DNA from 3 places in the Lelliottia jeotgali genome. Region 3 is predicted to be linked to each of the others. Evidence: predicted binding sites of a transcription regulator. Region 3 holds the regulator's gene; each other region holds the start of a gene.

Region 1 (10,861 bases), 110 kb from region 3:
TCGGCATTCAGCCCCTGCTGATACCCCTTCACATTATCGCGCACCACGATTTGGGTTTTACCCTGATCGACGAATACGTACGGCGAGTTATGCTGCAATTCCTGCTGCATTTTGGTGTACAGATCCAGGCGCTTTGCCGGGTCCGGTTCAGCCACCGCGGCCAGCGTTGCTTTGTTCAGCTCCGGGATTTTCCAGCCGTTAAGACCGGCCACCGTACTCGATTTACCGTCGTTCCACGCAAAGGCGCTGGCGTTGGAGTGTGCGTCAAAGTAGTCCGGGATCCACAGGCGAATCGCCGCCTGATGCTGTTTGGCACGTACGCGAGCGTACACCTGGCTACCCGCGGCTGGCAGCAGATCGACCTTCACGCCGCCCTGGGCGAAGCTGGCCTGCATCGACTGAGCGATGGTGATAAACGGCGGTTTGTTCTCAACATCCAGCGTGAAGTGCGCGTCTTTAATGCCCGCTTTGGCGAGGATTTCCTTCGCTTTGGCCGGATCGAATTTGAACGGATTATCTTCCAGCGCGCCCGGCAGGCCGACTGGCAAGAAGCTCTGATGGACGAAATACTGGCCTTTCAGCAGGTCTTTGGTGATGCCGTCGTAATCGACCAGCCAGCGCGATGCTTCCCAGAACGCTGGGTTATTCAGCAGCGGGTTAGCGCTGTTTCCGGCGTTAAACACCAGGTAGTTTTGCTCGGCAGACGGAATGCTCAGCACCTTCACACCGGCTTTACCTTCCAGGGCGCTGATTTGGTCCGCGCCCAGGTCACGGGCCACGTCGGCGTCACCCTGTTGGATAAGCAGGCGGCGAGAGGCCGGGTCCGGGACGTTTTTGATAATGATGCTTTTAAGCTTCGGCGCGCCGCCAGGGGCGCTGTCATTGGCTTCCAGCACAATGGCTTGATGCGGCTGATAGACGCGCATTTTGTACGCGCCGCTGCCCGCCGAGTGCATCTTCAGCCATGCGTTGCCGAAATCGTTGTCTTTCACATTCGCTGAAACCAGCTTTTCATCGACGATGGAAGCAATCGGCGTAGAGAGAATATTCAGCGCCACCGCCGGGCTGACGTCAGCCGTCCAGCGCAATTCCAGCGTGTGGTCATCCACTTTTTTCAGCTGGCTGGCGATATTGCCCGGCTCCCAGCCCAGCACGTTGAGAATAAAGGCCGGGGATTTGTTCAGGGTGATGGCGCGGGTATAAGAGAAAATCACGTCTTCAGGGCGCAGCGGATTGCCGGAGGCAAATTTGGCGTCAGGTTTGAGTTTGATGGTCAGGGTTTTTGCTGCTGCGTTAGCTTCCCAGCTTTCGGCCAGAATCGGGGAGATTTTTGCCGGATTATCGCGGTCCGGCTGCACCAGGCGCTGATACAAACTTGGCACGGTCTGGATGCTGGAAAGCTCGTTGGCTTCAGCGGGATCGAGGCTCACGATATCATCAAGACCCTGAGCGACAACCAGCGTATTCGGCGGAGTAGCGGCATTGGCGGCGGCAGAGAGCACGGCCAATACCAGTAACGGCAGCAGTTTTTTAGTCATAGCGATCCCTGAATGTGAAAATTATTGTGATTGTTTTTGGCATCGCTACGTTAGGCCGGACGAGAAAATCTTCAAAGTCTAAATTCTGCTTTGCTTATGCCATCAAGATATAAAGCATACGGATTGGCTATTAAGCGCCAGCCAGAATGGGGGGCTTTTCGCCCGCTTTTTCGCCTGATATAACAAATGCATGACATAGCTGGGAGTCAAAGACGTGCCGGAATTAAATCAACATGGTCAAACCGTCAACGATGCGGTGCCTGACTGGAAAGGGGCGCGGGTGCTTACTCGCACGCCGTTGAATGGGCGATTTTGTCGGCTGGAGCAGCTGGACGCAGCGCGACACGCCGCCGATCTGTTTGAGGCCTATGCGCTGGGCGATGACAGCGACTGGACGTGGCTCGCCAGTACGCAGCCGGAAAGCGTCGAGGCCACCGCGCACTGGCTGTTGGGAAAGGTGATGGACGACGGACTGGTGCCGTATGCGGTTATCGATCTGCGCACCGAACGCGCCGTTGGTCTGGTCAGCTATATGGCGATTGAACGGCTGATGGGATCGGTGGAGATTGGTCACGTCACCTGGTCACGGCAGATGAAAAACACTGCAATGGGAACGGAAACCGTCTGGCTGCTGCTGAAAAATGCATTCGAGCACGGCTATCGTCGGCTGGAGTGGAAATGTGATTCGATGAACGTGGCCTCGCGCAATGCAGCGGAGCGCCTCGGTTTTGTCTGGGAAGGACGCTTGCGCCAGAAGCTGGTGCGCAAAGGACGTAACCGCGACAGCGATATGCTCTCCATCATTGATACCGAATGGCAGGAGCGTGACGCTGAGCTGTGCAGCTGGCTGGCGGCGAATAATTTTGACAGTGAAGGGCGACAGATTCGGCGCCTGGAGTCCTTCAGATAACCCGCGCTAAATCTTGTCGCTGAACAGCACCGGCCCGGTAGGTTGCCCGGTCGGTGAACCGCCCTGCGGTTCGAGACTGATCGCAATAACGGCATCGGCGGCAAGAGTCATATGACTAAGCTTCACCTGAGTCGGCGCCTGGCTGTTCAACAGGCCGAGTGAAACCGGCGTGCCTCCGGCGGGGATCAGCCACAGTTGCAGGCTGCTGTTGGGTGTTAACGCTGCCGGGCGTAGCGGCGTTAAACTCAACTGCTGGCGTTGGCTATCCGCACTGACGACCCATTGTCCGTGCTGCTGTGTATCGTTAAGCACCACCAGTGGCGTCAGTTCAGGTTCACGGGTTGTATACCAGGTGACGAGCGCCACGGCGGCTAAACCGGCAGCGGCCATCCAGCCGAGATAAGGGCGATTACGCCGCACAGTGGGTTGCGCAGGAAGGTTGATCGCAATTTTCTTCCACACGGATTCAGGCGGCTGAACCGGCTTCAGATGGCTGTCGAGGGTGCTAAACATCGTTTCCCAACGCGCGACGCGTTCGGCCAGATCGCGTTCATGCATCAGCCTCTTCTGAAATCGTAACCGCGCATTGCCCCGCAGCGTACCGAGTGCGTATTCCGCCGCCAGCGCATCATCGCGTTTTTCATTGTGGTCGTTCATAGGCCTACACATTCCCGGAGATGTTCCATCGCGCGGCGGACCCAGCTTTTGACCGATCCAATCGGCTGTTGCAGCCAGTCTGCGATATCGCTGTGGGACATTCCCTGATAATACGCGAGCGTGATGCTCTGACGCTGGTCGTTGCTAAGGTGTCCAAGGCAATGGCGCAGACGTTCCGCCTGGGCGTCGTCATGCCAGTTATTCCTGTCGTCGTCCGCGTGGATCTCAAGCTGGTCGGTATACTCTTCCTCGCGGTTAGCCGCGCGAGCTTGCCCACTGCGCAGCCAGTCGATACAGCGGTTGCGGACAATATGGGTCAGCCAGGTCATGGGGGCGCTGAGCGTGGGGTCGTAGGATCCTGCTTTGCTCCAGACGGTGATGAAGCAATCATGCAGCACTTCTTCCGACCAGGCGCGCTGACGCAACATACGCAGGGCGACGGCAAAGAGATGCGGTGACGTTAGCCGGTACAGCTGTTCAAATGCGCGGCGATCGCCTTTCGCGACCGCCTGCATTAATCTAACGTGCTGTTCTGTCAGCGCATTATCCATATTTTTCCCGGATGTCCTGTTTTCCCATCCGAAGTATAGACAATTACTTAGGCATCAGAACGGTGTCGATAACGTCAATCACGCCATTTTTCTGATGGACGTCATAAGTGCTAATGTTCGCCACGTTACCTTTCCCGTCTTTAAGCTGAATGTTATGCGGCCCATTGCTCATGATCCACAGCGGTTGACCGTTGACCGTTTTCAGCTCTGCGTGACCGCCGCCTTGCTTAATCTTTGCTTCGAGGGATTTCATATCATAGTTACCGGCCACCACGTGGTAGGTGAGGATGCTGGCGAGCATCGCTTTATTCTCCGGTTTTACCAGGTTGTCGACCGTCCCCGCAGGCAATTTAGCGAACGCCGCATTGGTTGGGGCGAAGACAGTGAACGGGCCTTTACTTTGCAACGTATCGACCAGACCCGCCGCTTTAACGGCAGCAACCAGCGTGGTGTGATCTTTCGAGTTCATCGCATTTTCGACGATGTTTTTTTGCGGGAACATTGCGGCTCCACCCACCATGACTGAACCGGATTCCATCGCAGCAAATGCGCCTGCGGTGAAGAGTAATGCGCTGGATACGAATGCGATATTGATTAGCTTTTTCATCATACATCCTCGTAGTAGGGAGCGAAGGAGTTGCTCACATATCGACATACGAGAGAGAGGGCGAAACTGGATGCAGAATAATGAAAATATTTTTTTGGCGCACACAAAACCTCTTCCCCGCATAAGGGAAGAGGCTGAGTATTACGCCGATTCTGGCTTTTTCCCGCGCGTCAGCCAGGCCAGAAATCCGAGGAAACAGCCGATGATCAGCAGCATCCCCATCATCACCAGGGTGATGAGTTCCTCAATGTTGAATATCTCTCCGGAAATATTCAGGGCGCGCTGATCGTAGAGAAATAAGATGGCTTTGATTGCGCTGTAAAAGAACCAGGCGCAGAACGTGAAAAACAGCCACAGGAATATCTTGCCAATAAGGGTGCGTTTACTCTCTTTTTTTGCGTGTATCATAGGTGTTTGCGTTTCTTTTTATGGGGGGAGACATCCCTGTCTGCTGTCATCACTCCCTTAAAATTAGCGGACCGACACGCCTTCCAGCGTGCCTGACGAGGTCATATCAAACTCGGCGGTGTAACCGTTTTTGCGCCAGCGGGTGCGCTCGCCGTTGGTGGAGTGCCATCCTGCATCTTCCATATAATCAACGGCTTCGCCCTGGTATTTGCCTGCGATGTTTGAATCGATCTCACGCGCTATGTCACCCGTAGACTCATCGTCCCGAGGGTGATGCCGGGTATGCCCGACGTGGCACGTTCCGTTAGCTTCATCAACCTGTGTACAGCCCGACTGTTCCAGCTGTGCGCGATAGGCTTCGCTGATAGCAAACACAGGCTGAGAAAAAATACCGCCGACGACGGCCAGCACGACCCAATAATTCATTTTCATTATTCAGTGTCCTGTTAACGGTACCAGCAGCGTGAACCATTATCGGCCTGGCTGGCATCGGCTAATGTTTCACAGTCAGGTAATGAAACCCCATCGCGGGTAATCATGTGATCTTTATTGTGGTGATGATGTGCATCGCTCGGCGGAGCAATAATGCAGCCGGATAACATCAGCGTTGCACCGGCAATAGCCAGCGCCATAATCATTTTATTCATTTCAGTCGTCCTGTTGAGGGTTATGCATTTCATTAGCAGCGTCATTATTCCGTTTTAAATAATGAATTCCTTATTTGAGCGGCATTTTTAACGGGGTTATATGTCCGTGAAAGCATCATATGGAGTTATTTAACTAAAATAAAGAGGTCGGACCTGGTGTTATGTGTTGTTTTATTTATTTGAATTTAAACGATAAAAATATAAATCTTCATCGTTGTTATGCAGTTGTTGTTTTCTGTGAGGGGTTTTTACATTGTCTACATTAATAATCGTAGATGTTTATTGTCTCACGCAAAGTAATCGATTACAGATAATTAACGAAAATAAACGGAATAAATGTTTTATTTGCGGGAAAATAAAATAAAGCGCTTTTTTAAGATTAATCCTGAGACAGTGTTAATTGTATGACGATTTATTCGCAGAGCAGGGTAATAACGCCTGAGTTGTTCTCACACCAGTGAAGGATAAAAGGGTGATGATGCGAAAAACCGGCCAGAGGACGGGCGAGCGACAGGGTGAGCGTGCTGCGGGAAATATTGGTCACGCAGGCGCTGTCAAAACCCATATAGGTATTTACGCGTGGGAAGAGGGCTTTGAACAGGCTCTCTTTGGCGCTGAAGGCCAGCGTCAGGGCCAGCGCAAAAGGGTATACCGTGCGCATCAGCACGGTTTTTTCCTGCGGATTAATAATGCCGTCCTGAATCTCAACCGCTTCCTGTGCGGCGATAAGCTGCTCGCCGTCGATGCCCACCAGCGCGTTATTGCGCTTCACTGCCAGCGCAAACGCCTGGCTTCCGCTGTGAGAAATACTGCCCGCAAAACCTGCTGGCCACAGCGGTTCGCCGTTGGGGCCAATACCCGGCACAGCGTTAATCGAAAAATTCTGTAGGGCATGAGCAGCGGCGATGCGTCCGGCCAGATGGTCGGCTTTACGTTTGGCGGAGGCGTGGCTCAGGGCGGCGTGATGGGGCAGCCAGAGCAGATCGGCGTTATCAAATGTGGTGGGATCAAAATCAATGCGCTGAACGCAGACGCCGCCGAGTGTCAGCAGGCTGTGAGTGGTTTGCATCGGTCCCCCTGATTGAAAAAAGCCCCCTTCGAGGGAAGAGGGCTTACAGTCTATCAGAAGTGGGTGTTCACGCTCATGTACCAGGTGCGTCCCGGTTCGTTGTAGGTGTAAGCACCTGCACCGTACATGTACGCGCCGGTGGTGGCGTTCCCGGTGGTCTGGGCATTACCCGCGCGCCACTGGCGTTTGTCGAAGACGTTGTCCACGCCGCCGGTCAGGCTGACGTACTTGGTCACGTCCCAGGTCGCGCTCAGGCCGACGATGCTGTACGGGCTGACTTCGTCTTTCTCAGACCCGGTCACCGGCTGACCTTTGTAGTTGTATTTCTTCGGCTGCTGCTTGCCGTACCAGGTGAAGGTCGACTGCACAGACACATCCTGCTGTACCTGCCAGCTCAGGGTTGAGTTCAGCGTGTACTCCGGGATGATCGACAGACGGTCGCCGGTCTCTTTGTTCTTACTTTGCAGCATGTAGGTGATGTTGTTGGTCCAGTTCACCGCGTCCGTCACCGGCACGTTCAGTGTCCCTTCCAGCCCTTCTACGACGGCTTTCGGCACGTTTTCCCACTGATAAATATCGGTGCGCACTTTGCCGGAAGAGGTCTGGCCGATTGGCGCATAGCCCGCTTCGATTTTGTCGCGGTAGTCGTTACGGAACCAGGTCGCGCCCGCCAGCCAGCCGTCGCGTTTCCACTCAAGGCCGATCTCTTTGTTGATGCTGGTTTCGGCTTTCAGGTCGTCGTTACCCATCATGTAACAGCCGACGCCGTCACCGCTGGCGTAACAACCCTGGCCTTTGCTGTAGAGCAGATAGTTCGGGTTGGTCTGGTACAGGCTCGGCGCTTTGTACGCCCGGGCGATACCCATTTTCAGGGTGAAGTCATCACCCAGACCTTGCGACAGGTTCAGGGACGGGCTCCAGTTGTTGCCAACAATGGTGTGATGATCGAAACGCAGCGCCGGGGTCAGCATGGTGCTGTCGGTCAGCTCCATGTTGTTTTCAGCAAACAGGGAGAAGATCTCCGCCTGAGAGTACGGGCTACGATCGTCGCTCATGCCTGGGATCGCGCCGCCCTGTTGGGTCTGTGAATTCGAGGCGTAATCCTTCATGCGCTGCTGGTTCCATTCGGTGCCCAGCGTCAGGTTCTGATTGACGAGGAAATCGAACGGCAGGCTAACTTCACTGTGCAGCGTAACGTCGGACAGATCGGTATCGGTAAACTTATCGCTGTTGAACAGCCCTTCCAGACCGCCCGCCAGCCCTTCGCCCAGACGCGAGTTGCGCGTGTGTTCGTACTGCGCCCAGTTGCTGGTGGTCACGCCATTATCCCAGCCGCCGTTCCAGGTCAGCGCCCAGTTCTGGCGGTAGATACGGTTGGTCTCTTTGCCGTAATTCTTCTTCACCAGCCCGTTGGAGCTGTCGTCGTTGTTGGTGTTCTGCGTATCGCCCGCGTAGAGGTTGTTCTGGCGGCTGTAGCCCGCTTCAAACTCCAGGGACTGCATCGGGGCAAAGTCCCAGCGCACGACGCCGTTGATGTCTTTGTTTTCCACGCCTTCACGACCGGCAGGCAGGGTGCTGGAATACATCCCGGTACGCTCAGACTGATGGCCCTGGTTGATATCCCACGCGTCGGCCTGGGTTTTGTCCAGGTTGCCGAACATGCGGAAGCTGAAATCGCCGCCCAGTGGGCCGCTCAGGCTGAAGTTAGTACGCTTGGTGGAGCCTTCGTCTTTATGCTCCGGTGCGTTCAGATAGGTGTTCCACGAACCATGCCACTGGTTGTCGAATTTTTTGGTGATGATATTCACCACGCCGCCCGCTGCGCCGTTACCGTAACGCGCGGCCGCCGGGCCACGAATGACTTCGATACGCTCAACCATTTCAGGCGGCACCCAGCCGGTATCGCCACGGGTATCGCGTTCGCCGCGCCAGCCCAGACGGATGGAGTTACGGCTGGTGACCGGTTTGCCGTCGATCAGGATCAGGGTGTTTTCCGGGCCCATGCCGCGAATGTCGATCTGGCGGTTGTTCCCGCGCTGGCCGCTGGTGGAGTTCCCGGTCAGGTTCACGCCCGGCATGGTACGAATGATTTCGGCCACGTCACGAGCGGGAGGATTTTTACGGATTTCGTCTGCGGTGATGGTGGAAACGCCCGGCGCCTGCAGGTTCTGCTCGGCGGCGGTGATCACCATGGTGTCTTCGTGCGCGGCACTGCTGGCGGTTTTGTCTTCTGCCATTGCGGGCATAGCCGCGCCGTAAATCCCCAGGTTGACCAGCAAGGCCAGGGAGTGAATCTTCTTATTCATTGTACGTCCTGCTTTTCGTTGCCGCGTCCCCTTGGCTCCATTCCCTAACGGGAGAGGAGGCGGCATGACTTATCACCGGCACGTTGCGTAAGCAGCCCTGTCCTCGAGCGCACACAATGCGTGGCATGGTTGTTTTTTGAGCGCGCTTCCCACAGCGCGGGCACTACGCTATTGCAAATGCAAATAGTTATCAATAATATTATCAATATATTTTGTCTTGTAACAAAAAAGACGCGAAAAACATGAGGTTAAACGGGTGACGGCGCTAACAACGGGAAGTGATGCCTGGTGGCAGTCAAAAAAAGGTCCGGAATGGGTGCGCGAACAGGATAATTTTCGTGTGACGTTCTGGTGGCGCGATCCGGCAGGGACGCAGCGCACATCGCAGGTTCAGCGGGTGTGGATTTACATCACCGGCGTGACCGACCACCATCAAAATGCCCGACCACAATCCTTAACCCGTCTCCCCGACACCGACGTCTGGCAATGGCAGGGGGAATTCAGCCCCGAGTGGCGCGGCAGCTACTGTTTTATCCCCTCCTATAACGCCCAGGATTTCGACGATATCGTCTTTACCGCCGACGCGCCGGACCGCATCGCGCTGCGTGAAGGCTGGCGCAAACTGCTGCCGAAAGCGATTGCCGATCCGCTGAATCCGCAAAGCTGGCGCGGTGGACGGGGCCATCCGGTGTCGGCGCTGGAAATGCCGAATGCACCGGTTCAGCCGGGCTGGAATCATCCCGGTACGCCGTACTCTGCGCCGCAATGTATTGAGTGGCACAGTCAGCGTCTGGGGAATGTGCGCCGCGTGTGGGTATTTACCACCGGCGAGGAAAACCCGACCGAGCGCCCGCTGGCGATTCTGCTCGACGGGCAGTTTTGGGCTGAAAGTATGCCCGTCTGGCCCGCGCTGGCGGCGCTTACGAACGAACGGCAATTGCCGCCGGCGGTCTACGTTTTGATCGATGTGATCGACACCGCCCATCGCAGCCGCGAGTTGCCCTGCAACCCGGATTTCTGGCTGGCGGTGCAGGAAGAGTTACTCCCGCAGATCCACGCCATCGCACCTTTCAGCGAACGCGGCGATCGCACGGTTGTCGCCGGACAAAGTTTTGGTGGCCTGTCGTCCCTGTACGCCGGACTCAACTGGCCGCAACGTTTCGGCTGCGTGCTCAGTCAGTCGGGTTCCTACTGGTGGCCGCATCGCGGCGCGCAGCAGGACGGGCTGCTTATCGAACAACTCAAAGCGGGTGAAAAATCCGCCGAACACCTTCGCATCGTTCTTGAAGCGGGCCAGCGCGAGCCGCTTATCTTCCGCGCCAATCAGGCCATTTACGCCCAACTACAACACACACAGCAGTCGATTTTCTGGCGTCAGGTTGACGGCGGACATGATGCGCTTTGCTGGCGTGGCGGGCTGACGCAGGGGCTTATTACCCTCTGGCAGCCACTCATTCACTAACGCCAGGCAGGCGATTTTTTTCGACAGGAGTTTGGTATGGAATTCAGTAATCCCTTCGACAACCCGCAAGGACTATTCGCTATTTTGCAAAACGAAAACGGTCAGTACAGCCTGTGGCCCGCCCAGTGCGCACAGCCTGCGGGCTGGCGACAGGTGTGTGAACCGCAGTCGCAGGATACCTGCCAGCAGTGGCTTAGCGAAAACTGGCAAACACTTATCCCGTCTCATTTTGCGGAGGAAAATGCATGAGCACGCATCTTCCTCTTGTCGCCGCCCAGCCGGGAATCTGGATGGCAGAACAGCTTTCGACCCTGCCGAACGCCTGGAGCGTGGCGCACTACGTTGAACTGAAAGGCGAAATTAATGCGCCACTGTTTTCGAAAGCCATCGTCGAAGGCATGATGCAGGCCGACACGTTGCGCACCCGTTTTAGCGAAGACAACGGCGAGGTATGGCAGTGGATCGATGAATCGCTGGTTTTGGCTGAGCCGCACATTATCGACCTGCGCGACAGCGCCGATCCGCACACTGCCGCCGTGGCGCTGATGGACGCTGATCTTGCACAAAACCTGCGCGTCGACAGCGGCCAGCCACTGGCATTTCAGCTCCTGATTCAGGTCGATAGCAACCGCTGGTACTGGTATCAGCGCTATCATCACTTAGTCGTCGATGGCTTCAGTTTCCCGGCCATTACCCGCCAGATCGC
Region 2 (10,861 bases), 96 kb from region 3:
TCGAGCAGCATAATCGCCGTCTCCTGCGCCAGCACCATCGCGATCCACGCGCGCTGCCGCTGACCGCCGGACAGCGTATCGACGCTTTGCCTTGCCAGATCGGTGATCCCCGTTGCCTGCATCGCGCGGGCCACGGCCTCTTCGTCCTCTTTGCGCCAGCGGGTAAACAGCGGCTGATGCGGATACCGCCCGCGCGCTACCAGCTCCTGCACGGTGATATCTCCCGGCGTGGTGGCATTTTGCGCCAGCAGTCCAATCCGCCGTGCCACCTCTTTGCTGGCATAGCTTTGGATTTGCTCCCCGTCGAGAAACACGCTGCCGTGCTGGGGCGTCATCAGACGGCTCAGGGTGCGCAGCAAAGTCGATTTTCCGCAGCCGTTCGGACCAATAATCGCCGTGAAATGGCCGTCGGGAATCGACACGGTCAGCTCGTCGACCACGATTTTTTTACCGTAGCCGAGGGTCAGTTTTTCGCCGCGCAAGCGGGATGTTGTGGCATTCATTTCTTGCGGGACTCCTGGACTAACAAGACGATGAGGTAAATCCCGCCAAGGCTGACAGTCACGACGCCCACCGGAAGTTGATAAGGCATAAACAGCTGCTGGGCGCAGAGGTCGGCGGCCAGCAATAACAACGCGCCGCACAGCGCCGACTGGGTCAAACCCCAGCGGGCGGTGCCGCTGATCCGTCGCGCGATGTGCGGGGCGACCAGCGCAATAAACGAAATCGGCCCGGCGATAGCGGTGGAGGCGGCGGTTAGCACCACGGCGACCAGCATCAGCGTCAGGCGCGAACGCTCAACGCTCACCCCCAGCGCACAGGCGCTGTCGTCACCCATCTCCAGCAGGCGCATTTTGCGCACCAGCAGCCAGGAACAGACCATCATCAGCGCGATAATTGGCGTGGCGGGCAGAGTTTTCGCCCACGTCAGGCCGTTGAGTGAACCCGCGTTCCACAGCCCTGCGGAAAGCGACGTTTCTAACGAGGCGTGCAGCAGAAGCCAGGTGTTAAACGCCATCAGCATAGCGCGGATGCCGATGCCGATAATGATCAGACGGAAGGTTTCGATGCCGTTGCGCCAGGCGAGCAACCAGACGACCAGCGATGTGAGAATGCCGCCCGCCATCGCCGCGAAGGCAATCGCCGTGAGATGCTGACCAAACAGTACCATCGCCACCAGCACACCGCTCCACGCCCCGGTGTTGAAGCCCATCACATCCGGGCTGCCGAGCGGGTTGCGCAGTAACGACTGGAAAATCGCGCCGCTCACGCCGAGCGCCGCGCCGACCAGAATCGCCATCACCACGCGCGGCAGGCGCCACTCCGTGACGACCATAGTGATATTACGCGGTGCGCTGCCGGTGAGGGCGTTAAAGACCTGGCTGAAATCGAGCGTCACCGCGCCGCTGCGCAGGCTCCAGACGGCAATCAGCAGGCTGGCGGCGACCAGCAGCAGGCAGGAGAACACTAAACGTCGGGACGGAGACATCACAGGGCACCTCCGCGCTGGCGTCGCACCAGGAAGATCAGCACCGGCGCGCCGATAAAGGCGCTAACTACCGACACGCGCAGCTCACCCGGCACCAGCACGCGCCCGATGATATCGGCAAACAGCAGCAGGGTCGGAGTGGCGAGTAGCGTGACCGGAAGCGACCAGCGGTGATCGGACCCGACAATCCAGCGCGCCATGTGCGGCATCATCAGGCCGATAAAGGCAATTGGGCCGACGACGGCGGTCGCGCTTCCGCACAGCACGGTGATCGCCAGTAAACCCATCAACTGGGTGCGCGCCACGCGGCTGCCCAGCGCGGTGGCGGTATCTGTCCCGAGACTCAGGCTGTTCAACGCCCGGCTGGAAAAGAGCGCCACGGCGGCGGCGATCAGCACCGGAATGGTGACCACTTTCAGGGTTTGCAGCGTGCGAATGTCCAGCGAACCCGCCTGCCAGAAACGCAGCTGATCCCAGACGTCAGGGTTAAGCAGGGCGATGCCTGAGGATAAGCCTTCGAGCACCGCGCCGAGCGCTATGCCCGCCAGCGTCAGACGCACCGGGCTGAGCTGTCCACCGCCCTGGCTGCCGGTAAAGGCTACCAACAGGGATGCAGCCAACGCGCCGCAAAAGGCCATCAGCAGTTGTTCGGTGGGGGAGGAGAAGCCAAACAGCGCCGCGCCGAGGACGATGGCAAAACTGGCACCGGCGTTAACGCCGAGAATACCGGGGTCGGCAAGCGGATTGCGGGTCAGGGTTTGCATCAACGCCCCGGCAAGGCCCAGCGCTGCACCGGCCAGCAGCCCGGCAAGGGTTCGCGGCAACCGCGCATCGAGCACAATAATGCAGTCTGCACTCTGACATGTTCCGGAAAGGGCATCGACGATCGTGGACGCGGGCAGCGGTTTCGCGCCGACCAGCAGGCTGAGTGCAACAGCAAAAAACAGCAGTATCAGTAAAACGGGCACGGCAGTGGCGCGCACCGTCAAAGAGGAAGACGACATAGCAACATCCATGATTTGATAATGATAGTAATTATCGTTATCTATCTTATTTGGCTATGTTAGCATGTGCGGCCAAGGAATTGGTATAAAAGAAACCGTTAAGGCCCTGTAATGACCCGACAATCCTGGCTGCTCAACCTCAGTCTGCTCAAGACTCACCCGGCGTTTCGCGCCGTGTTTATCGCCCGTTTTATCTCCATTTTATCCCTCGGCCTGCTCGGTGTTGCCGTCCCGGTCCAGATCCAGGCCATGACAAACTCCAGCTGGCTGGTCGGTCTTTCTGTAACTTTGACGGGCAGCGCGATGTTTATCGGCCTGATGGTCGGTGGCGTGCTGGCGGACCGTTACGAGCGCAAAAAGCTGATCCTGCTGGCGCGCGGCACGTGCGGCGTGGGCTTTGTCGGGCTGTGCCTGAACGCCATGCTGCCGGAGCCGTCGCTTGTCGCGATCTATGCGCTCGGTTTGTGGGACGGATTCTTTGCCTCGCTGGGTGTGACGGCGCTGCTGGCGGCAACACCTGCGCTGGTCGGGCGTGAGAATCTGATGCAGGCCGGGGCAATCACTATGCTCACGGTGCGTCTGGGGTCGGTCATTTCGCCGATGGTCGGCGGCCTGCTGCTGGCGACCGGAAACGTGGCCTGGAACTACGGACTGGCGGCGGCGGGGACATTTATCACCACGCTGACCTTGCTGCGCCTGCCATTGCTGCCGCCACCGCCGCAGCCGCGCGAACATCCGCTGAAATCCCTGATGGCGGCGATCCGTTTTCTGTTCAATAATCCGTTGATTGGCGGCATTGCGCTGCTGGGCGGACTGCTGACGATGGCGAGCGCGGTGCGCGTGCTTTATCCGGCGCTGGCGCTGGAGTGGCAGATGGGCGCTTCGCAAATTGGCCTGCTGTACGCGGCCATCCCGCTCGGCGCAGCGTTTGGCGCGCTGACCAGCGGTAATCTGGCGCAGAGCGCACGTCCGGGGCTGATTATGCTTTCGGCCACGCTGGCGTCGTTTATCGCTATCGGCTTCTTCAGCCTGATGCCGTTCTGGGCGCTGGGCGTGGTGTGTCTGGCGCTGTTTGGCTGGCTGAGCGCCATCAGTTCTCTGCTGCAATACACCCTGATTCAGACGCAAACGCCGGAAGGGATGCTCGGGCGAATCAACGGCCTGTGGACCGCTCAGAACGTGACGGGCGATGCGATTGGCGCGGCGATTTTAGGCGGGCTGGGGGTCATTATGACGCCAGTAGCGTCGGCGAGCAGCAGCGGGTTTGTGTTAGCCATCATCGGGGTAATTTTATTGATGACGTTAGCGGAGTTACGTCGGTTCCGTCAGGAGCCCGTCGTTATCGAAGAAGTTTAAGGTTTTTGTCGTTATGTAGGCCGGGTAAGGCGTAGCCGCCACCCGGCAGAAAACGCCCGGTGGCGCTTCGCTTACCGGGCCTACGGGGAAGGTGCCGTTTATTTGAAAATGGCCTCTAAACGCTGCAACACCAGCATCGCGCTGTAATAATCCAGGCGGAAGGTTTCCGTCCCGAGCGCCCAGACGCGTTTGTTTTCGACGGATGGGAGATGCGCCAGCAGCGGATTCGCGTAAATCGCGTCGACATCTTTCTGGTCACCCGCAAACAGGAACAGCCCTTGTCCGTTCAGACCCGTCGCCAGGTTTTCACCGCCCAGCTGAATGATGTCGTGGCGTTTGCCCTGGCTTTTTGAGGTTGTCAGACCGGCAGGCAGTTCAGCCAGCTGGAAGCCCAGCTGTTGCAGGAATTTGCCCTGCGCGGATTCAGTGGTCCACAGGTTCGCGCTGTGCGCGGCGGCAGTGTAAACGATGGCGTTGACCGGCTGCGGCGGCAGCTTCATGTTCTGTTTAACCTGCGCCAGTTGCTTATCAAATTCCGCGATGCGCGCGGCGGCCTGTTTTTCCTGCCCGGTGATGGTCCCCAGCTGCGTCAGCAATTCCTGCCAGCTTTTGTCGTCGTAGTTGATGATGAGCGTCGGCGCGATAGCCGACAGCTGATCGTACAGCGCCAGCGCAGAATCGCCGCCGGTGGCGCTAATCAGAATCAGATCCGGCATTTGTGCAGCCACGGCTTCCGCGCTCGGTTCGCCGATATACAGACGAGCCAGTTTGCGTTGTTTCGCGATGTCGCCCCACTGGCGCATAAAGCCCTGTGCGTCCGCCACGCGGTTATTCGGGGTGGTCGCCCCGCTGGCAATGACCGGTGCGTCAATTGCCAGCAGCGAGCCGGTGAGGGTCACGCTGGTGGAGACAATGCGCGTGGGTTTGGCTTCAAGCGTGTGCGTCCCGTGGCTATCGCTCACCTGACGCGGCCAGTCGGCGGCGGTGGCTGAGGTTAGTCCTAAAACAAAAAGTCCTGCTAAAAGCAGGGTGTTACGACAAACAGCAGGGAGTTTCACAAAGCGGCATCCTGTTTTTGTTGAGGTTAATGCTTCTCATTTTCATGATTGCGTCGAAGGGATGCAAGCGATAGTCGCACAAGATGCGCTGTCGGCGGTTGACACCACCGCGCTCTGCGATTAGGTTAGCCATCGAAAATATAAATGATAACTATTCGTAATGCGTTTATCGTTTAAGGAGGATGATATGGATACGTCATTGGCTGAGGAAGTTCAGCACACCGCGACCACGCTGCAATCAGACAGCTTTTTCTTTATGTCGCCTTATCGCAGTTTCACCACGTCAGGCTGTTTTGCCCGCTTTTCTGAATCCGCCGTCGGCGGCGACGATCTGGCTGGTGCTTTCCAGCAAAAGCTGGCGCAGGCCTTCCGGCAGGCCAAAGCCCAGGGGATAACGCACCCGATTATGGTCGGCGCGATCCCGTTCGATACCCGCAAACCGTCGTCACTGTTTATTCCGCAAAGCTGGCAAACCTTCTCGCGCCCGGCGCGACAGAAATCTGCGCGCTACCTTCCAGGGGCGCAGGAACTGAGCGTCACGACGCGCACCGAAATCCCCTCGCAGCCGATTTTTGAAGAGATGGTGGCCCGCGCCGCTGCGCTTACCGCCACGCCACAGGTCAATAAAGTGGTGCTCTCGCGCCTGATTGATATCGCCGCCGATCAGAAGATCGACAGCGGGGCGCTGCTTGAGCGTCTGATCGCGCAAAACCCGGCCAGCTTTAACTTCCACGTGCCGCTCGAAGACGGTGGTGTGCTGCTGGGCGCAAGCCCGGAGCTGCTGCTGCGCAAAGAGGGGACGCACTTTAGCTCGCTGCCGCTGGCCGGTTCCGCGCGCCGTCAGCCGGACGACATGCTGGACCGCGAAGCCGGGAACAAACTGCTGGCCTCGGAAAAAGATCGTCACGAGCACGACCTGGTGACGCAGGCGATGAAAACCGTGCTCGAAAAACGCAGCCACTATCTGACCATGCCCTCTTCACCGCAGTTAGTGACCACGCCGACGCTCTGGCATCTGGCGACGCCTGTCGAGGGCGAAGCGCACGAACACGAAAACGCGCTGACGCTGGCCTGCCTACTGCATCCGACGCCAGCGCTGAGTGGTTTCCCGCATCAGGCGGCGAAACAGCTGATTGCGGAACTCGAGCCGTTCGATCGTGAACTGTTCGGCGGCATCGTCGGCTGGTGCGACAGCGAAGGCAACGGCGAGTGGGTAGTGACCATCCGCTGCGCGCGCATTCATCAGAATTCGGTTCGCCTGTTTGCGGGCGCGGGCATTGTCCCGGCTTCTTCGCCGGTCGGCGAGTGGCGCGAAACCGGGGTCAAACTCTCCACCATGCTCAACGTTTTTGGTTTGCACTGAGGAACGAACATGACGATTCCCTTTACCCGCTGGCCCGAGGAATTTGCCCGGCGCTACCGTGAAAAAGGCTACTGGCAGGATCTGCCGCTAACCGATATTTTGACCCGCCACGCCGACAGCGATGCGACGGCGATTGTCGACTGCGAGCGTCAGTACTCTTATCGCCAGTTCCATCAGGCGGTGAACAATCTGGCGTCTGCCTTGCAGGCGCAGGGCGTGAAGCGCGGTGAGACGGCGCTGGTGCAGCTCGGCAATGTGGCGGAGTTTTACGTGACGTTCTTCGCGCTGTTACAGGTGGGCGTTGCGCCCGTCAATGCCCTGTTCAGCCATCAGCGCAGCGAACTGAACGCCTACGCCACGCAGATTGAACCGGCTTTGCTGATTGCCGACAGGCAGCACGCGCTGTTTGCGGGCGATGATTTCCTGAATACCTTTGTCGACCAGCATCGCTCCGTGCGCGTGGTGCTGCTGCGCGGTGATACGGGCGAACATGCCCTGGAAGCGGCGATAGCGCGCCCGGCGGATAACTTTATCGCCAGCCCAACGCCTGCCGATGAAGTGGCGTTTTTCCAGCTCTCCGGCGGCAGCACCGGCACGCCGAAACTGATCCCGCGCACCCACAATGACTACTACTACAGCATTCGTCGCAGCAACGAGATTTGCGCCATCAACAGCCAGACGCGCTACCTGAATGCGCTGCCTGCCGCGCATAACTACGCGATGAGTTCCCCCGGCTCGCTCGGCGTGTTCCTCGCGGGCGGCTGCGTGGTGCTGGCCAACGATCCAAGCGCGACGCTGTGCTTCCCGTTGATCGAAAAACATCAGATTAACGTGACCTCGCTGGTGCCACCGGCGGTCAGCCTGTGGTTGCAGGCGATTGCCGAAGGCGCGGGCAACGCCCAGCTCGCGACGCTGGCGCTGTTGCAGGTGGGCGGCGCACGTCTTTCTGCCACGCTTGCCGCGCGTATTCCGGCGGAAATCGGCTGCCAGTTACAGCAGGTGTTTGGTATGGCGGAAGGGCTGGTGAACTACACCGCGCTCGACGATTCGCCGGAAAAAATCATGAACACCCAGGGCCGCCCGATGTGCCCGGACGACGAAGTGTGGGTGGCGGATGAACACGGCAATCCACTGCCGCGCGGCGAAGTCGGACGCCTGATGACGCGCGGGCCGTACACCTTCCGCGGCTATTTTAAAAGCCCGGAGCACAACGCCAGCGCCTTTGACGCCGACGGTTTTTACTGCTCGGGCGATCTGATCGCCATCGACGAACAGGGCTACATCACCGTTCAGGGGCGCGAAAAAGATCAGATCAACCGTGGTGGCGAGAAGATCGCTGCCGAAGAGATCGAAAACCTGCTCCTGCGCCACGACGCGGTGATCCACGCGGCGCTGGTCAGCATGGAAGACAGCCTGCTGGGTGAGAAAAGCTGCGCGTATCTGGTGGTGAAAACCCCGCTGCGGGCGGTGGAGGTGCGGCGTTTCCTGCGTGAGCAGGGCGTGGCGGATTTCAAGCTGCCGGATCGCGTCGAGAGCGTGGATGCGCTGCCGCTGACGCCGGTAGGAAAAGTGGACAAGAAACAATTGCGCCTGTGGCTGGCCGAACGCGCCAAGGGCTGAGGAGTTAAATATGGCAATCCCAAAATTAACCGGTTATGCGCTGCCAACGGTGGCCGATCTGCCGAACAACAAAGTGAGCTGGGCGTTTGAGCCTGAGCGCGCGGCGCTGCTGATCCACGACATGCAGGAATACTTCCTCAACTTCTGGGGCGATAACTGCCCGATGATGGAACAAGTGGTGGCGAACATCGCTCAACTGCGTGATTACTGCAAAAAACATAACATTCCGGTCTATTACACCGCCCAGCCGAAAGAGCAGAGCGATGAAGATCGCGCCCTGCTGAACGACATGTGGGGACCCGGCCTGACGCGTTCCCCGGAACAGCAGCGCATTGTTGCCGAACTGGCTCCGGACGAAGCCGACACCGTGCTGGTGAAATGGCGCTACAGCGCGTTCCACCGTTCGCCGCTGGAGCAGATGTTGAAAGAGACAGGCCGTAATCAACTGCTGATTACCGGTGTCTACGCCCATATCGGCTGCATGACCACCGCGACGGATGCGTTTATGCGCGATATCAAACCGTTCTTCATCGCCGACGCGCTGGCTGATTTCAGCCGTGAAGAGCACCTGATGTCCCTCAACTACGTGGCGGGCCGTACCGGTCGTGTGGTGATGACCGATGAACTGCTGCCGTCTGTGCCAGCAAGCATTGAGGCGCTGCGCGCCGTGGTGTTGCCGCTGCTGGATGAATCCGACGAGCCGATGGATGACGAGAACCTGATCGATTACGGTCTGGACTCCGTGCGCATGATGGCGCTCGCGGCCCGCTGGCGCAAAGTGCACGGCGATATCGATTTCGTGATGCTGGCTAAAAATCCAACCATTGATGCCTGGTGGGCGCTGCTTTCCCGCGAGGTGAAGTGATGGCCGGTTTCGATTTCAGCGGTAAAACCGTCTGGGTAACCGGGGCCGGAAAAGGCATCGGTTACGCTACAGCGTTGGCCTTTGTTGAGGCTGGCGCGCAGGTGACCGGTTTTGATCTCGCGTTCCCGGAGCAGGATTACCCGTTCGCGACCGAAGTGCTGAACGTGGCGGATGCGACTCAGGTGAGCGACGTCTGCGGGCGCGTGCTGGCGACGACCGAGCGCCTCGACGTGCTGGTGAACGCGGCAGGGATTTTGCGCATGGGGGCGACGGATCAGCTCTCGCAGGACGACTGGCAGCAGACTTTTGCGGTCAACGTCGGCGGGGCGTTTAACCTGTTCCAGCAGACGATGGGGCAGTTCCGCCGTCAGCAGGGTGGGGCAATCGTCACCGTCGCATCTGACGCGGCGCACACCCCACGCATCGGGATGAGCGCGTACGGCGCATCGAAAGCGGCGCTGAAAAGCCTGGCGCTGACCGTCGGTTTAGAGCTGGCGGGCAGCGGCGTGCGCTGCAATATTGTCTCGCCAGGATCGACCGATACCGACATGCAGCGCACCCTGTGGGTGAGCGATGACGCCGAGCAGCAGCGCATTCGCGGATTTGGTGAGCAGTTTAAGCTGGGCATTCCGCTCGGCAAAATTGCGCGACCGCCTGAAATTGCCAACACCATTCTGTTCCTCGCCTCGGATCTGGCCAGCCACATCACGCTGCAGGATATTGTGGTCGACGGCGGCTCAACCCTGGGGGCGTAGATGATCTGGAAACGTCATTTGTCCCTTGAAGAGCTGAACGCCACCAGCCTGAATACGATGGTGGCGCATCTTGGGATGGTTTACACCCGCATCGGCGATGACACCCTCGAAGCCGAAATGCCGGTGGATGCGCGGACGCATCAGCCGTTTGGCCTGCTGCACGGTGGTGCCTCGGCGGCGCTGGCGGAGACGCTGGGCTCGATGGCCGGTTTTCTGATGACCCGCGACGGGCAAAACGTGGTGGGGACGGAGCTGAATGCGACCCATCACCGTGCCGTGTCGCAGGGCAAAGTGCGCGGCGTGTGTCAGCCATTGCATCTGGGGCGTCAAAATCAAAGCTGGGAGATCGTGGTGTTCGACGAGCAGGGACGGCGGTGCTGTACCTGTCGGTTGAGTACGATGGTGTTGGGGTAGGTTTGGTGCCCGCGTGTTTGTCGGGTGGCGGCTGCGCCTTACCCGACCTACAAAATCCCCGAACATCGGCTCGGTAAGGCGCAGCTGCCACCGGGCAATATGTCCGCCCGAAGTTTGTAGGCCCGGTAAGCGTTAACGCCACCGGGCAATGCCACCATGAAAGTGATCTACGTAACACAGTCACGTAAATATCTGGTTTGACCACGCATTATTGAGTTTCAAAGTTGTTAAATTTTAAGCCGTGATCTAGAAACAAAATGTAACATCTCACTGTTTCACGCTAACGGATATCAACTATGAACAACTCAGGGAAATACCTCATCTGGGCAGTGCTCTCCGTTGTGGGCGCATTTGCTCTGGGCTTTATCGCCCTCAATCGTGGTGAACAGATCAATGCGCTATGGATTGTCGTCGCTTCCGTCTGCATTTATCTGATCGCGTATCGTTTTTATGGTCGTTTTATTGCCGACAAAGTCCTGGCGGTGGATGCCACGCGTATGACGCCTGCGGTTCGTCATAACGACGGGCTGGACTACGTACCAACGGATAAAAAAGTGCTGTTCGGTCACCACTTTGCGGCGATCGCCGGAGCGGGGCCGTTAGTCGGGCCGGTGCTGGCCGCGCAGATGGGCTATCTGCCTGGGATGATCTGGATCCTCGCGGGCGTGGTGCTGGCCGGGGCGGTGCAGGACTTCATGGTGCTGTTTGTCTCCACCCGCCGCGACGGGCGTTCGCTCGGTGAGCTGGTGAAAGAAGAGATGGGCGCAACGGCCGGGGTGATTGCGCTGATTGCCACCTTTATGATCATGGTGATCATTCTGGCGGTGCTGGCGATGATCGTAGTGAAAGCCCTGACCCACAGCCCGTGGGGCACTTACACCGTGGCCTTTACTATCCCGCTGGCGATTTTCATGGGGATCTACATTCGCTACATCCG
Region 3 (10,861 bases):
GCGCCGCGCTGCCACGGTGGCCAGACGTCCCAAACTTCACTGCGTGTTCTGCGTTACCCACTTCTGGCTTCAGTACATAGTACTGAGCGGTAAGTTGAGCGACGTTAATCAAATCGCTTTGTTGTGCAGGCTGACCCGCACGATCGTGATTTGCCATTGCCTGGTCCTTCCTGTGCAAGGGTTAAATGGTACCGCAAACCTTTTCAATCAATTCCGCCGGGAATTGCATCGACTGCATGATGTGTTCGACCATGCTGCATTTGCGTCCGGTATTGGTATTGGTGATCACCCAGTACGGCGTACCAGGGACATGTTTAGGCTTGGTTTGATTGCCGTTTGCAATCAGCGTTTGCTCGTCGATCGCGAAGTAGACGCGGGTACGGCCATGAAGCGAATCGGTGGCTTCAGCAAACGCTTTGTTATCCAGTGAATAGAGTGTAGACAGCACCAGCATAAAGCGGTTAACCGCTTTTTTCTGCTCGGCGTATTCATCGGAAAGCAGCAGTTCACGCACCGCGCGCACTTTATCTTTCACCGGAGCGACGGCTTTAACTTCAGCAACCGCATTTGGCTGACGAACCTCTTTAGAAACCGGAGTTGCAGGCTGTGAGGCGGCGGAAAATTTCAGCATACGCCGTAAAATGTCGGACGCACTCTCGCCAATATGTCGCGTGTGGCTGGCAATATACTGATAGAGCTCATCATCAACTTCGATTGTTTTCATCTTAATCCAGTGCAATATCTTATCTGAATACAAGTCGTTGGGATTATAAGGGCTAATCCCAACCGCGAATAGGGTCAAGCCCGGCCAGCGGCAAAAAGTCAGATTAAACTGGAACCTTGCAGCCGGGCGGCAGAATGGTCAACATAATACCCTAACCTGACACCTGTAAAAAAAGAACTTTGCCATGAAATTGAATAGCCGAGCGCAATCTGCACAATCGCCGAACAATAATTCCCCCATCGTACTGGTTCATGGCCTGTTTGGCAGTCTCGATAACCTGGGCGTGCTGGCGCGCGATCTGGTGGCCGACCACGATATCCTGCAGGTGGATATGCGCAACCACGGGCTTTCCGATCGCAGCCCGGAGATGACCTACAGTGTGATGGCGCAGGATCTGCTGGATACGCTCGATGCGAACAATATTGAAAAGGCGACGCTGATTGGCCATTCGATGGGTGGCAAAGCGGTGATGGCGCTGACGGCGCTGGCGCCTGAGCGTATCGATCAGCTGGTAGTGATTGATGTCGCGCCGGTGGATTATGACGTGCGCCGTCACGACGAAATTTTTGCCGCCATTAATGCCGTGACCGATGCAGGCGTGTCGACTCGCCAGCAAGCCGCTGCGGTAATGCGCGAGCATCTTGATGAAGAAGGCGTGGTGCAGTTTCTGCTGAAATCATTCGTCGATGGCGCATGGCGTTTTAATGTGCCGGTGCTGTGGGACCAGTATTCGGATATTGTCGGCTGGCAGAAGGTTCCGGCCTGGCCGCACCCTACCCTGTTCATTCGCGGGGGCAATTCTCCGTATGTGACCGACGCATATCGCGACGCCCTGTTGGCGCAATTCCCACAGGCGCGTGCGCATGTGATTGCCGGAGCCGGGCACTGGGTTCACGCCGAAAAACCAGAAGCGGTGCTGCGAGCAATACGCCGCTATCTCTCTGATAACGCGATTTGATTAAAAAGCCAGCGACTGATTGCCCGCAGGCTACCAGTCGTTGGCGTGCAGGTTGACGTCATGTATGATGTCGCGCTCATCGCCCCGGCAATAGCAGGGCTGCTTGTTTTCCCCCGAAGTCTCTGAATCATGGCCAAAGAACAAACGGACCGCACGACATTAGATCTGTTCGCGACTGAACGTCGACCGGGACGACCAAAAACCAATCCGCTTTCGCGTGATGAACAGTTGCGCATCAATAAGCGCAATCAGCTGAAACGCGACAAGAGTCGTGGGCTTAAACGCGTCGAGCTAAAACTCAACGCGGAGGCTGTCGACGCCTTAACGGAGCTGGCCGATGCGCGCGAGATCAGCCGCAGTGAGCTGATTGAAGAGATGCTGATGGCACAACTTCAGGCATGGCGCAGCACCAGGTGATCGTCCGAAAATCCACCCAATAGTCCTTTTCATGTAGCACAGAGTGCAGTCCCGCGTGATAGCTGTTTCCGCAGACTTCCCTGTTCTGCTATGATTGCCCTTATCCGTGGACAAATTGCGCCACCATACCATTAAGTTTCAAGAGGTTATTTCACTCATGGCAATCATCGGCATTTTTTTCGGCAGCGATACCGGTAATACCGAAAACATCGCAAAAAACATTCAAAAACAGCTTGGTAAAGACGTTGCCGACGTGCATGACATTGCTAAGAGCAGCAAGGAAGATCTCGAAGGCTACGATATTCTGCTGCTCGGCATTCCGACCTGGTACTACGGCGAAGCGCAGTGTGACTGGGATGATTTCTTCCCGACGCTGGAAGAAGTCGATTTCAACGGCAAGCTCGTGGCCCTGTTTGGCTGCGGCGACCAGGAAGACTACGCGGAATACTTCTGTGATGCGCTGGGGACTATTCGCGACATCATTGAACCACGCGGTGCCGCGATCGTCGGCCACTGGCCAACGGCGGGCTATCATTTCGAAGCCTCTAAAGGCCTGGCGGACGACGATCACTTTGTCGGACTGGCGATTGACGAAGACCGTCAGCCAGAATTGACCGCAGAGCGCGTCGACAAGTGGGTAAAACAGATCCGCGAAGAACTGCACCTCGACGATATTCTGAACGCCTGATCAAATCTGTGAGGCATGGCGATTTACGCCATGCCTCATTGATAGATAATTCCAATCAAAATAATTGCTACAAATTTTTAACTTTTGTGTTCATACCTGTACAATGTCCCAGGGTTACAGTGGATGCCATCGAACAAGTTTGTTGGTGATACCACGTTTTTATAAGCATACTTTGCTTGAGACTTGCAGTTTTCATTTAGGCATGGCAGTTCTATAATGAGACGCATTATCCCAACTGCATTTTCTTTCATTTCCTCTAAAGAAGTGAACCGTTTAGCAACAGGACAGATTCCGCATGACTGACAACAATACCGCATTAAAGAAGGCTGGCCTGAAAGTGACGCTTCCTCGTTTAAAAATCCTGGAAGTTCTGCAAGGACCGGACAACCATCACGTCAGTGCGGAAGACTTATACAAACGTCTGATCGACATGGGCGAAGAGATTGGACTGGCGACCGTATACCGCGTTCTGAACCAGTTTGATGACGCCGGAATTGTCACCCGCCACAATTTTGAAGGCGGTAAATCCGTTTTCGAACTGACGCAGCAGCATCACCACGATCACCTGATTTGCCTCGACTGCGGCAAGGTGATTGAGTTTAGCGATGACTCTATCGAAGCACGTCAGCGTGAAATCGCCACTCGTCATGGCATCCGTCTGACCAACCATAGCCTGTATCTGTATGGTCACTGTGCTGAAGGCGATTGCCGCGAAAACGAGCACGCTCACGATACAAAATAATCGTGTTTTCATACTCTGAGCCAACCTGACGGTTGGCTTTTTTTTGCCTGAAATAAATGCAAAAACGCCCGGCGAGCTTTCGCTGCCGGGCGTTAATCAACGCGAATTACTGCGCGTTATTGTTGCGAATCTCCTGCCAGAGCTGACCGCAATCGGCTTTCACCGCTTCGCCATTACCCGTCTTACGCGCCTGGATACAGGCCTGGTAATCCATCACGCGGACGTTTTCCTGCGTGGCGAACTGCTCATGTGCCTTTTCTTTCTTCAGTACCGTCAACACGCTCTGACAGGCCTGGATTTTTTCCGGCGAGCCTTCAGCGGTATTGATACAGGTGCTGTAAGCCTCTTTGAGACGAGAATCTTCTTTCGGGGCCTGAGGCTGAGCGCACGCAGCCAGTCCTGATGCCAGTACTGCGACAATGACTAATTTCTTCAACATGTCGGTCTCCATTCCGGCGGGAATGTCCCGCCGGACAGTTCATCAGAAGATGGTAAATGGCGCGATAACCATGAATTTCACGTCACGCTCATCCTGGAAGATGTTGCCGTAACCGCCTGCATAGCTTGGAATGTCGGAATGGTTGTCATACTGCGTGAAGTGCAGTTTGAACATAGTGCCTTTAGCGCGACCGTCCTGCAGGGTGTACATCGCATCGAGACTGTAAGAAGACTCTTTCAGACGATAGTTAGGATCGTAGTAAGCGTCTGGCGTCGCCATGTCACCCGGCTTCGCATCCCATGCGTAAGCGTAGGAAGCACCCACTGCCCAGCCCGGAAGATTCCAGTTTTTCAGGTCATACATCGCACCGAAGAAGAGTGCTTTTTCGCCGTCGGCGTTGAAGTCAGAGCGGTTATCCCACCAGATATCCAGACGACCGTTGGACGATGCATAGGTTGGCGTCATACGCTGAAGGAAGTAGCCCTGCTGCCCTTCGGCTTTGACGTAAGTCCCTTCGAGGCGTAAATCCACCTGCCCGATTTTGTAGCCAAAAGTCAGCGCCTGCAGCCATGCGGTGCCGTCATACAGATCGTTCACGCTGCCATCGCTGACTTTGTCGCGTGTGCCGTAGAACTGGTAGCTGGTGGTCAATGGGCCACCAACGATATCGAATTTGTAGCTGGCTTTGGCGAAGTACTGATCGACATAACCTTCAGCCTGACCAAACGCCGCTTCCAGCACGAGATCGTTTTTGAAGTCATATTTCGCGCCGAGAGAGTGGAGATATTCCACGCGGGTCTTTTTATCGTTCTGGTAGAACTTGTCCATCTCGATGTGCCACGGCGCTTTGTACTCGTTGGTCCACATGTAGGAGAAGCTCAACGCACCCGCATCGCCGTAATCAAAGTTTGCCCCAGCTTCAGCACCCTGATAGGTACCCGGCATAAAGCTCCAGTGTGGTGCTAACAGCGTCTGGCCGGTTGGCTGAATGTAACCGCCACGCGCCCATACTGGACCGTATTTGAATTTAGCTGCCGCTTTATACAGGCTGATCCCGCTCTTATCGCCAGACCAGTCTTCTTTGTAGGCTTTGTTACTGGAGGAGAACGCGATTTCGTTGGGGTGCGCGCTATCGCCGTTTTCCGCCATTTCGATAGCGGTGAACGCAGCAATATCCAGACCGAACATATCAGCGGCATAACCAGACTGGAAATCCAGGTTAGCGTTCCAGGTGGAGTGAGAAAGGTTTACTTTGTATTTGTCGCCATCGGTGACGTCTTTACGGTCACGTTCACGTTGCCAGTAATAGATACCGCCCGTGAGTGTCGAATCATCGATAAAGCCTGCTGCCTGAGCCTGCGGAGCTGCAATAAAGCCCGACATTGCTGTCACACCGGCGATAGCCATCGCCAGCGCACTACGTTTGCCACTGAACGTACGCATAGATTGTTCCTCTTTGACGAATAAAAGCGCCTTAAACGGCGAAAAATCTAAAAGACCTAATGGTCAGGGGTAGTCAGAAATACCCTCGAATTAACTACCGCCTTTAGACTATTTTTCGCGACGCGAATTATCAATGCTTTTCAGTGAGCAAAATGCAGGATTATGACGAAGTGCACATAATTGGTAGCGATTTGAAACATATCGCTTCCGACAAGGCTTAAGCGGAAAAAATCGGTAAAATTCAGTAGGTAAACTTATTTGATAGCGCTTACATCTCTTTATTCGACTTAATTCAAGTTACTCGAAACTTTATTAAAAAAAATAAGTAGCAGCTCATTGACGCACTATTTTTACGTCAAAAATATTCACTTCAAGTAATCGCATGATCGATAAGCAAAAAAAACGCCGCGTTAAGCGGCGTTTGTCTCTCATTGACCAGGCTTACTCGCCAGCTTTGGCCCAGGTATCACGCAGACCAACGGTACGGTTAAATACCAGTTTGGTAGCGGTTGCATAACGGCTGTCAAGGCAGAAGTAACCTTCACGCTCGAACTGATACGCTTTACCCGCTTCGGCTGTTTTCAGGGAAGGTTCTGCATAACCCTGCTTGATAACCAATGATTCCTGGTTGATGGTCGCCAGGAAATCTTCCGCCGCGCCAGGGTTCGGAATGCTGAACAGACGATCGTACAGACGAATTTCGACCGGCAGCGCGTGTGCTGCGCTCACCCAGTGAATCACGCCTTTCACTTTGCGTCCGTCCGCAGGGTCTTTGCTCAGGGTCTCCGCGTCGTAGCTGCAGAAGATAGTGGTGATGTTGCCTTCGGCGTCTTTCTCAACGCGCTCAGCTTTAATCACGTACGCATTGCGCAGGCGAACTTCTTTGCCCAGCACCAGACGTTTGTACTGCTTGTTCGCTTCTTCGCGGAAGTCAGCGCGATCGATCCAGATCTCAGCGCTGAACGGCACTTCACGGCTGCCCATTTCCGGTTTGTTCGGATGGTTCGGCATGGTGACCTGCTCGCTTTCGCCCTGCGGGTAGTTTTCGATAACCAGTTTAACCGGATCGATAACTGCCATAGCGCGCGGCGCGTTTTCGTTCAGATCTTCGCGAATGCAGGATTCCAGAGACGCCATCTCAATGGTGTTGTCCTGCTTGGTCACGCCGATACGTTTGATGAACTCGCGAATAGCCGCTGCGGTATAGCCACGACGACGCAGACCAGAGATAGTCGGCATACGCGGGTCATCCCAGCCTTCGACATGCTTGTCGGTCACCAGCAGGTTCAGCTTGCGCTTGGACATCACGGTGTATTCCAGATTCAGACGAGAGAATTCGTACTGACGCGGATGCACAGGGATGGTGATGTTATCCAGAACCCAATCGTACAGACGACGGTTGTCCTGGAACTCCAGCGTACACAGAGAGTGCGTAATGCCTTCCAGCGCATCGCTGATGCAGTGGGTGAAGTCGTACATCGGGTAGATGCACCACTTGTTGCCAGTCTGGTGGTGCTCGGCAAATTTAATGCGATACAGCACCGGATCGCGCATCACGATGAACGGTGACGCCATGTCGATTTTGGCACGCAGACAGGCTTTGCCTTCTTCGAAGCCACCTGCACGCATTTTCTCGAACAGCGCGAGGTTTTCTTCGACGCTGCGATCGCGGAACGGGCTGTTTTTACCCGGCGCCGTCAGCGAGCCACGGTATTCGCGGATTTCGTCAGCAGACAGCTCGTCAACGTAGGCCAGGCCTTTGTTGATAAGCTCTACGGCGTACGCGTGCAGCTGATCGAAATAGTCCGAGGAGTAGCAGATATCGCCAGACCAGCTGAAGCCTAACCATTGCACGTCGTTCTTAATGGACTCAACGTATTCGATGTCTTCTTTAACAGGGTTAGTGTCATCGAAACGCAGGTTGCATTGGCCCTGGTAGTCTTGCGCAATGCCGAAGTTCAGGCAGATGGATTTCGCATGACCGATATGCAGGTAGCCGTTTGGCTCCGGCGGGAAACGGGTATGAACTGTGGTGTGCTTACCACTGGCCAGATCTTCATCGATGATCTGGCGAATAAAGTTACTCGGGCGGGCTTCAGCCTCACTCATCGTGGATTCCTCAAAGCGTCAACAACGTATAACGGGATATGATCTTATAAGCCGGACGTAGTGACAACCTTTAGTTATGCAAAAAATGGCTTTGAAGTGAATATTGGGGAGGATTGCTGCAAAAAAAAGCGGCGGAGGATTACCCCCGCCGCTTAAGGCATGACTCTACTCAGGAGCGATTACTTGCCTTTAATCTCGTACAGTGGCGTTTGACCGGCAACGACCTGACCTTTCGCCTGGAGAACCAGACCGCTAAAGTCGTCGATGTTGCTGCAAACAACCGGGCTAATCATGGAGCGCGCATTGGCGTTCAGGAAGTCCAGATCCATTTCCAGAATCGGCTGACCTGCCACCACTTCGGCACCCTCTTCAACCAGACGCGTGAAGCCTTGACCACCCAGGGCAACGGTGTCGATACCCATGTGGACCACGATCTCAGCACCCTTCTCAGTTTCGAGGCAGAACGCATGGTTGGTGTTGAAGATTTTCACGATGGTGCCGGCTGCTGGAGAAACCACGGTTTTTTCCGTTGGTTTCACTGCTACGCCGTCACCGACCGCTTTGCTGGCGAATGCTTCATCAGGAACCTGCTCCAGGGCAACGACTTCACCGGTGACTGGAGAAACCAGCGCCGCGATGGTGGTAGCGTTAGGAACCGCCTGAGGTTTAGCCGCAACAGGTGCAGCGGCGACAGGAGCAGCTTCAGAAGCCGCTACCGGACCGGTGGTTTTCATGGCGTTAGCGATTTTTTCCGCCACGAAGCCTACGATAATCTGCACGCTGGTTTTGTTCAGACGAATCACACCAGATGCACCCAGGCGTTTTGCCAGCGCTTCGTTAACCAGAGAAGAATCTTTCACGTTGAGGCGCAGACGCGTGATACAGGCGTCGATGCCGGTCAGGTTGTCAGAACCACCAACAGCGGCGATGTACTGACGCGCCAGGCCTGCAACGTCCTGCTCTTTATCACCGCTCACATTCACGTCCTGGCCATCAGCTTCGCTACCGGCAACAGCCAGCTCGCGACCCGGAGTCATCAGGTTGAATTTGGTGATAGTGAAGCGGAACACCACGTAGTAAATCACGAAGAACACCAGACCCTGAGGGATCAGCATCCACCAGTGAGTCGCCAGCGGGTTACGGGACGACAGCACCATATCCACCAGACCCGCACTGAAGCCGAAGCCTGCAATCCAGTGCATCGAAGCAGCGATGAACACGGAGATACCGGTCAACACAGCGTGGATCACGTACAGAACCGGCGCCACGAACATGAAGGAGAATTCCAGCGGCTCGGTGATACCGGTGAAGAAGGCCGCGAATGCGCCTGCCATCATGATACCCAGAACTTTCGCTTTGTTCTCTGGACGTGCGCAGTGGTAGATGGCCAGCGCCGCACCCGGCAGACCGAACATCATAATCGGGAAGAAGCCCGCCTGATAACGACCGGTAATACCGACAATGCCTTTACCTGTTTCGATGGACTGTGCGCCGCCGAGGAAGTTAGGGATATCGTTAATACCTGCAACGTCAAACCAGAACACGGAGTTCAGGGCGTGGTGCAGACCGACCGGAATCAACAGACGGTTGAAGAAGGCGTAAATACCTGCGCCCGCAGAACCGAGTTTCTGAATGTGCTCACCGAAGTTTACCAGACCGTCGAAGATAACCGGCCAGACGTACATCAGGATGAACGCCACAGCGATCATGACGAAGGAGGTCAGAATCGGCACCAGACGACGGCCGCTGAAGAACGACAGCGCCTTCGGCAGCTCAACGCCGCTGAAGCGGTTGTACAGTTCTGCAGAGATGATACCCACGAGGATACCGACGAACTGGTTGCTGATCTTACCGAACGCAGCAGGCACCTGGTCCACTGGGATCTTCTGAATCATGGCAACCGCTGCCGGAGAACAGAGTGTGGTCAACACCAGGAAGCCCACAAAACCGGTTAATGCTGCTGCACCGTCTTTATCTTTGGACATACCGTAAGCGACACCAATCGCAAACAGCACAGACATATTGTCGATGATCGCGGAACCGGACTTGATGAACAGCGCCGCAAGTGCGTTATCACCACCCCAGCTTACTGGGTCAATCCAGTAGCCCACACCCATCAGAATTGCTGCCGCTGGCAGCGTGGCAACCGGCACCATCAGTGCGCGGCCAACCTTTTGTAAATAACCTAGAATACTCACTTGTGCTTCCCCCTATGAGACCCCGTTTAAGGCACGTTCTCAGCTGTTTTTTATTGTGTCACTAACTTATCGATACAGTTGATGAATCACTGGCATTCTGAGTGTGTGAGAAATTAATTCGTATCGCAAATTAAATGCATACTTTTTGTGAGTTTTGTCACCAAATTCCGTTATTAACCCTCCCTTTTGCTGGCTAACAGTGAAAACTTATTTTATCATTCAAAAAATCAAGTCGGATTGACCCCTGCCCTGCGTGATCCAGGTTACGCTTATTTAAGGTCAAGGCGCGCCATCCGCCCACTTTTTTTAACTTTAACTTTAGAGGTGAACAATGAGACTGATTCCCCTGGCTACAGCTGAACAAGTCGGTAAATGGGCTGCACGCCATATCGTTAACCGTATCAACGCGTTCAAACCTACTGCCGATCGTCCTTTCGTTCTCGGCCTGCCAACCGGTGGCACCCCGCTGACCGCGTATAAGGCTCTGGTCGAAATGCATAAATCAGGCCAGGTTAGCTTTAAACATGTTGTGACCTTCAACATGGACGAATACGTAGGCTTAGCGAAGGAGCATCCGGAGAGCTACCATAGCTTCATGCACCGCAATTTCTTTGATCACGTTGATATTCAACCTGAAAATATTAACCTGCTGAATGGCAACGCGCCTGATATTGACGCAGAATGCCGTCAGTACGAAGAAAAAATCCGCTCTTATGGCAAAATTAACCTGTTCATGGGCGGCGTGGGTAACGACGGTCATATCGCGTTCAACGAACCGGCTTCTTCACTGGCCTCTCGTACCCGTATTAAAACCCTGACCCATGACACCCGCGTGGCAAACTCCCGCTTCTTTGACGGCGACGTGAATCAGGTGCCTAAATACGCCCTGACCGTTGGCGTGGGCACCCTGCTGGATGCCGAAGAAGTGATGATTCTGGTGCTGGGCAATGTGAAAGCACAGGCGCTGCAAGCCGCCGTTGAAGGCAACGTGAACCACATGTGGACCATCAGCTGCCTGCAGCTGCATCCAAAAGCCGTGGTGGTATGCGACGAGCCATCTACGATGGAACTGAAAGTGAAGACGCTGAAATACTTCAACGAGTTAGAAGCTGAAAATATTAAAGGTCTGTAATTGACTAGCCG

Evidence for each region. Region 3 encodes Fur, which represses iron uptake genes when iron is present. Its sites were predicted from a motif close to ATAATAATGAGAACNACTATCAA; they were not measured.
Region 1: the regulator Fur is predicted to act here: its motif matches at 8,871-8,893, upstream of JBO43_RS11330 (TonB-dependent siderophore receptor).
Region 2: the regulator Fur is predicted to act here: its motif matches at 2,509-2,531, upstream of fepD (Fe(3+)-siderophore ABC transporter permease).

The regions. Positions count from the first base shown of each region.
Region 1 covers NZ_JAENMQ010000004.1:112,065-122,925, reverse strand. The annotation lists gene JBO43_RS11375 (ABC transporter substrate-binding protein) at 1-1,538, opposite strand, end outside; gene JBO43_RS11370 (GNAT family N-acetyltransferase) at 1,753-2,448, shown strand; gene JBO43_RS11365 (anti-sigma factor) at 2,455-3,105, opposite strand; gene JBO43_RS11360 (sigma-70 family RNA polymerase sigma factor) at 3,102-3,656, opposite strand; gene JBO43_RS11355 (fasciclin domain-containing protein) at 3,700-4,263, opposite strand; gene JBO43_RS11350 (hypothetical protein) at 4,405-4,671, opposite strand; gene JBO43_RS11345 (hypothetical protein) at 4,735-5,103, opposite strand; gene JBO43_RS11340 (hypothetical protein) at 5,118-5,318, opposite strand; gene entD (enterobactin synthase subunit EntD) at 5,731-6,387, opposite strand; gene JBO43_RS11330 (TonB-dependent siderophore receptor) at 6,441-8,693, opposite strand; partial or broken gene fes (enterochelin esterase) at 8,944-10,155, shown strand; gene JBO43_RS11320 (MbtH family protein) at 10,192-10,404, shown strand; gene entF (enterobactin non-ribosomal peptide synthetase EntF) at 10,401-10,861, shown strand, end outside.
Region 2 covers NZ_JAENMQ010000004.1:97,400-108,260, reverse strand. The annotation lists gene fepC (iron-enterobactin ABC transporter ATP-binding protein) at 1-503, opposite strand, end outside; gene fepG (iron-enterobactin ABC transporter permease) at 500-1,492, opposite strand; gene fepD (Fe(3+)-siderophore ABC transporter permease) at 1,489-2,493, opposite strand; gene entS (enterobactin transporter EntS) at 2,605-3,849, shown strand; gene fepB (Fe2+-enterobactin ABC transporter substrate-binding protein) at 3,948-4,907, opposite strand; gene entC (isochorismate synthase EntC) at 5,095-6,270, shown strand; gene entE ((2,3-dihydroxybenzoyl)adenylate synthase EntE) at 6,280-7,890, shown strand; gene JBO43_RS11275 (isochorismatase) at 7,901-8,755, shown strand; gene entA (2,3-dihydro-2,3-dihydroxybenzoate dehydrogenase EntA) at 8,755-9,510, shown strand; gene entH (proofreading thioesterase EntH) at 9,511-9,924, shown strand; gene cstA (pyruvate/proton symporter CstA) at 10,221-10,861, shown strand, end outside.
Region 3 covers NZ_JAENMQ010000004.1:1,702-12,562, forward strand. The annotation lists gene pgm (phosphoglucomutase (alpha-D-glucose-1,6-bisphosphate-dependent)) at 1-157, opposite strand, end outside; gene seqA (replication initiation negative regulator SeqA) at 182-724, opposite strand; gene ybfF (esterase) at 909-1,682, shown strand; gene ybfE (LexA regulated protein) at 1,812-2,099, shown strand; gene fldA (flavodoxin FldA) at 2,257-2,787, shown strand; gene fur (ferric iron uptake transcriptional regulator) at 3,083-3,529, shown strand; gene chiQ (ChiQ/YbfN family lipoprotein) at 3,636-3,965, opposite strand; gene chiP (chitoporin ChiP) at 4,011-5,411, opposite strand; gene glnS (glutamine--tRNA ligase) at 5,853-7,520, opposite strand; gene nagE (N-acetylglucosamine-specific PTS transporter subunit IIBC) at 7,700-9,718, opposite strand; gene nagB (glucosamine-6-phosphate deaminase) at 10,050-10,850, shown strand.